2 regions of the Thermoanaerobacter sp. RKWS2 genome follow, and region 2 is predicted to be linked to the other one. Evidence: riboswitches for the same ligand, from Rfam matches in the RefSeq annotation. Region 2 holds a riboswitch; the other holds the start of a gene.

Region 1 (4,216 bases), 1.3 Mb from region 2:
TTCTTTTTTTGTATCTATAATGTTCCGATTGACTTGTTATTATTTAATAGATACAATTGATATTAAGATACATACAAATACCGATACAATTGTAAGGAGGAGTAGAACAATGAATGAAAGGTATGAACTAAATAAAAATTTAGCCCAAATGCTAAAAGGTGGTGTCATCATGGATGTGACAACACCAGAACAGGCAATTATTGCGGAAAAAGCAGGTGCTGTTGCTGTCATGGCACTTGAAAGGGTTCCAGCTGATATTAGGGCAAGAGGCGGAGTTGCAAGAATGTCAGACCCTAAAATAATAAAGGAGATAAAGGCAGCAGTATCAATCCCTGTTATGGCAAAAGTTAGAATTGGGCATTTTGTGGAAGCACAGATTTTAGAGGCACTCGGGATAGATTTTATTGATGAAAGCGAAGTTTTAACCCCTGCAGATGAGATGTACCATATAAACAAATGGGATTTTAAAGTGCCGTTTGTATGCGGTGCGAGAAACCTCGGAGAGGCTTTAAGGCGCATAGGAGAAGGAGCTTCAATGATAAGGACAAAAGGAGAGGCAGGGACTGGAAATGTAGTAGAGGCTGTAAGGCATATGAGGACGATAAATGCCGAAATAAAAAGGCTTACAACTTTAAGGGAAGACGAACTTATGGCTGCTGCAAAAGAACTTCAGGCGCCCTATGACCTTGTAAAATATGTTGCACAACACGGAAGACTTCCAGTTGTGAATTTCGCAGCGGGAGGTATTGCCACACCGGCAGACGCGGCACTTATGATGCAACTGGGTGCAGATGGAATTTTTGTGGGTTCAGGAATATTTAAATCGCAAAACCCTGAGAAAATGGCAGCTGCTATAGTAAAAGCCACAACATATTTTGATAGGCCGGAAATAATTGCGGAAGTTTCAGAAGGGCTAGGAGAAGCGATGGCCAGCATAGATATAAGGCAACTGGAAGAAAAAGATTTATATGCAACAAGGGGATGGTAATTTGCGCGTAGGAGTTTTGGGAGTTCAAGGCTCTGTTAAGGAACATATGGATAAATTAAAGCTTATAAAAGGAATTGAAGCGGTAGAGGCAAAGGACAGGGACACTATCTTAACTCTCGATGCCCTCATTATTCCAGGTGGCGAAAGCACTGCAATAGGAAAAATACTTGTAGATTTTGGGCTTAAAGATGCCATTTTAAAGTTAAACGAGAGGAAAGTTCCTATATGGGGCACTTGTGCAGGCATGATACTTATGGCTAAACATATAGTTAATGATGAGAGGATACACCTTGGAATAATGGATATTACTGTTAGACGAAATGCTTACGGAAGTCAGATTGACAGTTTCAAGACGCGGCTTATGATACCAGCGGTATCTGAAGATGAGATAGAAGCGGTGTTTATAAGAGCGCCGTATATAGAGAGTGTAGGGGATGGTGTTAGGATACTTGCAAAATATGAAGGTAAAATTGTTGCGGCACAGCAGGACAATTTACTTGCTACAGCATTTCATCCAGAACTTACAGATGATTTGAGCTTTTACAAATACTTTTTAGGGCTTTAACTTGTTAAAGCCCTTTTTTACAAAAATTTTTGATATTGTATTGTCAAAAATTTTTTGGGTGTGATATAATATATTGTAGATGATAAGCTTTACATTAATTTTGAAAACTTAATAGCTTTTAATAGCATAAATAGAGGAGCGGGCAAGCAGGTACCCACAAGGTGTTAAGGAGAAGAACCTCCAATACTTGTGGCGAAGGTTTGTCTGCCGAAAGGGTATACTTGTTCTTAAGTATATCCTTGGGGGTGAGAACAAAACTCATCACTGTCATGGGTGAGGGCCCATGGAGCGCTATTTATGCAGTGAAAAGATTTTCATTGCATAAATAGCGCTTTTCTTTGCCAAAAAGGCTATTTAGGCACTGAAAATCTTTCAGTGCTTTTATTTTTACAAAGAAAAAGTAAAGGGGGGATTGGTTTGAAGGCAATAATAAGAGTGCGGATGAGTATGCACGATGCCCACTATGGTGGAAATCTTGTTGATGGGGCAAGAATTTTAAACCTTTTTGGGGATGTTGCAACAGAACTTTTGATACGGCATGATGGAGATGAAGGACTTTTTAGAGCCTATGACAATGTTGAATTTCTCGCACCAGTGTATGCAGGAGATTTTATAGAAGCTACAGGTGAAATAGTAGAAGTGGGCAATACTTCGAGGAAAATGGTGTTTGAAGCCAAAAAGGTGATAGCAGCAAGGCCTGACATTAGCGATTCGGCGGCAGAAGTTTTAGATAAACCAATCGTTGTATGTAGAGCCAGCGGTACATGCGTAGTTCCAAAGGATAAGCAAAGGTATAAGAAATAAAGATGGGGGGATAGGCAGTGGAAAAATTGATAATAACTGCTGCCATATGTGGAGCAGAAGTCACAAAAAAACACAATCCAAATGTACCATATACAGTAGAAGAAATTGCAAGAGAAGCGGAATCAGCGTACAACGCAGGGGCAAGCATTATTCATTTGCACGTCCGTTATGATGATGGAACACCTACACAAGACAAAGAGAGATTTAGAGAGTGTATCGAAGCCATAAAGGCGAGATGTCCAGATGTGATAATTCAGCCCTCAACTGGTGGAGCTGTTGGTATGACCAGTGAAGAAAGGCTTCAACCTATTTATTTACAGCCAGAAATGGCATCTTTAGATTGTGGTACTTTAAATTTTGGTGGAGATGAAATATTTGCAAATACTGAAAATATGATAATTGAGTTTGCACTTAAAATGAATGAGTTGTCAATAAAGCCTGAACTTGAGGTATTTGACAAAGGTATGATTGATACAGCAATAAGGCTTCACAAAAAAGGATACATAAAAGCGCCGATGCATTTCAATTTTGTGATGGGAGTAAACGGTGGAATATCGGGCGAAATGAGAGACTTCCTGTTTTTAAAAGAAAGTATTCCAGAAGGCAGCACTTTTACTGCAACTGGGATAGGAAGATATGAATTTCCAGTTGCCACAATGGCTATACTGACTGGTGGGCATGTAAGAGTTGGTTTTGAAGATAACGTGTACATTTCTAAAGGAGTCATTGCTAAATCCAATGGAGAATTAGTAGAAAAAGTTGTAAGGATTGCAAGAGAATTAGGAAAGGAAATTGCAACCCCTGATGAGGCAAGAAAGATATTGGGATTAGGGGTAAAATACATGGAGGTTTAATTTTAAAGGAAGGTAGGAGGAGTTATATATGATGGGATGTAAATATGGAACACATCGCGTAATTGAACCAAAAGGGGTTTTGCCACAAGCGGCATACAAGATTTCCAACGATATGGATACAATTTATGATAATGAAATTTTAATAGATGTGATGGCGTTGAATATAGATTCTGCAAGTTTTACACAGCTTAAAGAAGAAGCTGGCGGAGATGTGGAAAAAATCAAGGCAAAAATTTTTCAAATTGTAAATGAAAGGGGAAAAATGCAAAACCCCGTTACAGGCTCTGGGGGAATGCTTATAGGCCGTGTTGAAAAAATAGGAGATGCACTACTCGGCAAGAGGGACTTAAAAATAGGGGATAAGATAGCGACATTAGTTTCTCTTACACTTACTCCTCTTAGAATAGATGAGATTTTATCCGTCAAACTCGATATAGACAGAGTTGAAATAAAGGGCAAAGCTATACTTTTTGAAAGCGGAATTTATGCTAAACTTCCTGATGACATGGAAGAAACATTAGCTTTGGCTGCTTTAGATGTAGCAGGAGCGCCTGCTCAAACTGCAAAACTTGTAAAACCAGGTCAGAGTGTTTTAGTGCTTGGAGCTAATGGGAAGTCAGGAATGCTTTGCTGTTATGAGGCTAAAAAAAGAGTAGGACCGACTGGCAAAGTTATAGGAGTTGTGAGAAGAGAAGAAGCAAAGAAAAAATTAGAGGAATTAGACATTTGCCATAAGATTATAATCGCTGATGCGCAAAAACCAGTGGAGGTTCTAAATAAAACTCTAGAAGCAAACGGAGGGAAAGAAGTAGATATTGCTATAAACTGTGTAAATATCCCAAACACAGAGATGTCCACTATTTTGCCTGTAAGAGATGAAGGAATTGCCTATTTCTTCTCAATGGCGACAAATTTCACAAAAGCAGCTTTAGGTGCAGAAGGTGTAGGAAAAGATATCACGATGATAATAGGAAATGGCTATACAAAAGATCATGCAGAAATCAC
Region 2 (4,216 bases):
ATTTGGATAATCATAAATAGTCTGAGGTTTATCTACTTGCTGAATAACTCCATCCTTCATAACTACTATTCTTGTACCCATTGTCATAGCTTCTGTTTGGTCGTGGGTAACATATATGAAAGTCGTCTGCAATCTGTCGTGAAGCTTAGCCAACTCAGTTCTCATTTGTACTCTCAATTTTGCATCTAAGTTGGACAAAGGTTCATCCATCAAGAATACTTTTGGATTGCGGACAATAGCACGCCCCAATGCAACCCTCTGTCTTTGTCCACCTGACAAAGCTTTTGGTTTCCTGTTTAAATATTCTTCCAATCCTAAAATTCGAGCTGCTTCTTTTACTTTTCTATCAATTTCCGCTCTTGGAACCTTTCTAAGTTTAAGACCAAAAGCCATATTGTCATACACTGTCATATGAGGATAAAGAGCATAGTTTTGGAATACCATTGCGATATCCCTATCTTTTGGTGGCACGTCATTCACAAGTTTGCCATCAATATAAAGTTCGCCTTGAGATATTTCCTCAAGCCCTGCTATCATTCTCAATGTTGTAGTTTTACCACAGCCAGAAGGTCCAACCAATACTATAAACTCTTTGTCCTGAATTTCTAGATTAAAATCTTTAACTGCGGTAACACCGCCTGGATAGACTTTGTAAACATGTTTGAGTACAACATCAGCCATTTTTAGATTCCCCCTATTAGAAAACGTTTGATGTTTTTATTATAATACTATTTCTTCTTCTTTACTATCGTCAATAAATATGATATTTAGCACAAATTTTTGTACAATATATCTACAATAGTAGGTATTTTTTTCTTTAACCCTCTTTTTTTGAATTTTATTTAAAAAATTAAACCACAAGAACACTAATACTCCATCAATAGCAATCAAACTCCAAAAAACATATAGTTTCACTATTTCCCCCTCCTCATCCAGGGGGACAATTTAAAAATAGTGATGAGATTCCCTAAGGCCAAAAGTGCTACCACGTCTATAATTAGACTATATAAATAGTGCCAGTGAAGATACTTTAGTGCCCCTATATGCACTAATGAATATTCCATTATAAAAAATAATGCGGCTGAAATAATCACATCTATAAGGCGCAAAATATTATTTTTAGGATATGTTTGTGCATACAATACCCCTATGCAAAAAGGCGCACCTAAAGTAAAAAATAAACTTGAATCAAAGATCCTAATAACAACATTAGAAAAATCGTAAAGATTAAGACCAATTGCAATTTCATCTACAACAAGTTGAAAGCTTAAAGCTAATAGGCCTCCCCATACAGTATATTTTATATACCTCCAATCAACTAATAAAAATAAAATAATCCATGAAACTACGAAAGTTATTATCCATGGCACTTATACCACCTCTTATTTAGTTTACCCATTTTTTAATCTCTAATAAAAAATTTTTTGAAAATCTATTGACAGCTGTTTTCATAAATGATATTATAATAAAAAAATTGAATAACAATACCTCATCTTCTTGGAAGGTGAGGTAGAGGCGCGGGTCATCAAGAGTAGTATACCAGAGGTATTTAAGGGCCGATGAAGGTATATGAAAGGGATGCTCGCCGAAGCGCGTAAATTCCTTAAAGTTTACGCAGCTGGGCCTATGCCGAATAGGTATAGGACTGTCACTGGAGGTTTCCCGAGCCTTCAGTGAAGAGCTATCTCGCTATAGGGGGAAGGAGGTATTACCATGTCTATGTGCAAAATAGGCAGCTGAGGTAATACTTAGCTGTATTTTATTTTGTTTTTTAGTTTCATAATTTAAATTATTAAAGTAAATGAGGTTGATAGAATGTTGCATGGGACAATGAAAATAAATTCAAAGGGTCATTTGGAAATAGGTGGTTGCGATACTGTAACTCTTGCAAAAAAGTTTGGTACACCGCTTTATGTAATAGATGAAGAGCTCTTAAGACAAAATTGTAGAGCATTTTACAATGGCTTTAAAAAAGATTATCCAGGAAATGAAGTGATTTATGCCAGCAAAGCTTTCATGACAATGGCAATATGCAAAATAATTGAAGAAGAAAACTTGGGTCTTGATGTCGTTTCTGGTGGAGAATTATATACTGCGTTAAAAGCAGGATTCCCTGCTGAAAAAATATACTTTCACGGCAACAATAAATCGAAAGAAGAACTTATAATGGCATTAGAAAATAACATTGGGAGAATCATTGTAGATAATTGGTTTGAACTAAATATGTTAAATGACTTGGCAAAAAAGATGAATAAAGTTCCTAATATTTATATAAGAGTATCTCCTGGTGTAGAAGCTCATACTCACCAATATGTAAAAACAGGACAAATAGATTCAAAATTTGGCTTCCCTCTTTTTAATGGAGACGCAATGAGAGCCATAGAATATGCTTTAACTTTGGAAAATGTAAATATAGTAGGTCTACATTCTCATATCGGTTCTCAGATTTTTGATGCAGAATCTTATAAAGCTGAAATAGAAATTATGATGAATTTCTTAAAATTAGTAAAAGAATTTTTAGGTTGGGAAGTAGGGGAACTAGATTTAGGTGGAGGTTTTGGAATAGCATATGTAGAAGAGGACGATCCCCAGCCAATCGAACAAATAGCACAAGAAATAATGCAAGCAGTAAAGGAATATTCCGTTGCTTTAAATATAAAAATGCCAAACATAATTGTAGAGCCAGGTCGTTCTATAATAGGAAATGCTGGAACTACTCTTTACACAGTAGGAGCAATTAAAGACATACCAGGTGTTAGAAAATACGTAGCAGTAGATGGAGGAATGTCTGATAATATACGTACCGCTTTATATGGAGCAAAATATGATGCTATTGTAGCTAATAAAGCTAAGAATATAAAATCAGAAAAAGTATCAATAGCAGGAAAGCTTTGCGAATCAGGTGATATGCTAATTTGGGATATTACCCTACCTAAAATTGAAGAAGGAGATATTTTAGCAGTGCTGTGTACAGGTGCTTACAATTATTCGATGGCCAGCAATTATAACAGGTTACCTCGTCCTGCTGCAGTACTCGTATCTAATGGTCAGGCTGACATAATCGTTGCGCGAGAAACTTATGAAGACTTAATCCGAAATGATATAATCCCAGAAAGGCTAACCAATGAAAAGAGAAAAATCGCTAATTATTAAAAAAGAGAGGGATAACCTCTCTTTTTTATTATTCACTTTCTTTTGCTGTTTCAGTAGCCTCTTCTTCTGCCTCTTCTTCTTCACTTTCTCTCGGTGCCAATACAGAAACTACAATCTCATCAGGGTCATCTACAACTTTTACTCCCTCAGGAACTTGTATATCTTTTACAAAAAGTGTATCTCCAATCTCTAAATTGCTTAAATCCACAACAATTTCTTGAGGAATTTTGTCGGGTAAGCTTTCCACTGTCAACTCCCAAAGTTGATGCTGTACAATTCCACCTCTACTTTCAATAAGGCCTATTCCCTCAAATTTCAACGGAACAGTAGCTTCAATTTCTTCATACATTGACACTCTTTGGAAATCCACATGAATTATTTTCCCTTTCAAAGTATCTTCTTGAATTTCTTTAATAACCGCATTATGAGTAGAACCATCCACAATCACATTGAGGAGGACATTCCTTCCATGTTTTTGTAGCAACCTTTGAAGCGCGTTATATTCCACTGCCAAAGGAATGCTCTCCGCCATACCCTTGCCATATAAAATAGCAGGAATATAGCCTTGATTTTTCAAACAGCGAGCTGCATTTTTACCAGTATCTCTTTTTATAGCTTCGATACTGATTGCTTGCATCTGTCACTCCTCCTTTTGCTTATTGTTTCCAAATATTATTTTACCACTACGTTTAATAAATATCAAATCCATTTGACAGGTTAATTTTTTCATAGTAAACTTTTATGTGTAAAGTGTGCGCCTGTAGCTCAGCGGATAGAGCGTTCGGCTCCGGACCGAGAGGTCGCAGGTTCGATTCCTGTCAGGCGCACCATTTATTTTATTAGTTTTTACAACATCTTCCATCATTGTTTAATTCATCTATAATTTCTAATAATTCTTCTCCTAAAGAACTTATAATAAAATCAGCTTCTGATAAGTCCTGATTTCCGGAATTAGGATTTTTAAAACCTATCACTTTCATCCCTGCTTTTTTAGCACCATAAACTCCATTATATGAATCCTCAATTACAACACACTCATGGGGTTTTACTTTTAATTTGTCTG

Evidence for each region. Region 2 has a riboswitch for lysine ahead of lysA (diaminopimelate decarboxylase). Riboswitches for the same ligand answer to the same signal wherever they lie in the genome.
Region 1: it holds a riboswitch for lysine, as region 2 does, so the genes downstream of both, OEI98_RS04255 (hotdog domain-containing protein) here and lysA (diaminopimelate decarboxylase) in region 2, are expected to answer to the same signal.

What each region holds. Positions count from the first base shown of each region.
Region 1 covers NZ_CP110888.1:856,249-860,464, forward strand. The annotation lists gene pdxS (pyridoxal 5'-phosphate synthase lyase subunit PdxS) at 110-988, shown strand; gene pdxT (pyridoxal 5'-phosphate synthase glutaminase subunit PdxT) at 990-1,553, shown strand; lysine riboswitch at 1,677-1,855, shown strand; gene OEI98_RS04255 (hotdog domain-containing protein) at 1,971-2,357, shown strand; gene OEI98_RS04260 (3-keto-5-aminohexanoate cleavage protein) at 2,375-3,211, shown strand; gene OEI98_RS04265 (hypothetical protein) at 3,240-4,216, shown strand, end outside.
Region 2 covers NZ_CP110888.1:2,155,145-2,159,360, forward strand. The annotation lists gene OEI98_RS11395 (ABC transporter ATP-binding protein) at 1-681, opposite strand, end outside; gene OEI98_RS11400 (hypothetical protein) at 721-915, opposite strand; gene OEI98_RS11405 (hypothetical protein) at 915-1,370, opposite strand; lysine riboswitch at 1,503-1,692, shown strand; gene lysA (diaminopimelate decarboxylase) at 1,816-3,153, shown strand; gene OEI98_RS11415 (50S ribosomal protein L25/general stress protein Ctc) at 3,182-3,790, opposite strand; tRNA gene OEI98_RS11420 (tRNA-Arg) at 3,908-3,983, shown strand; gene OEI98_RS11425 (HAD family hydrolase) at 3,993-4,216, opposite strand, start outside.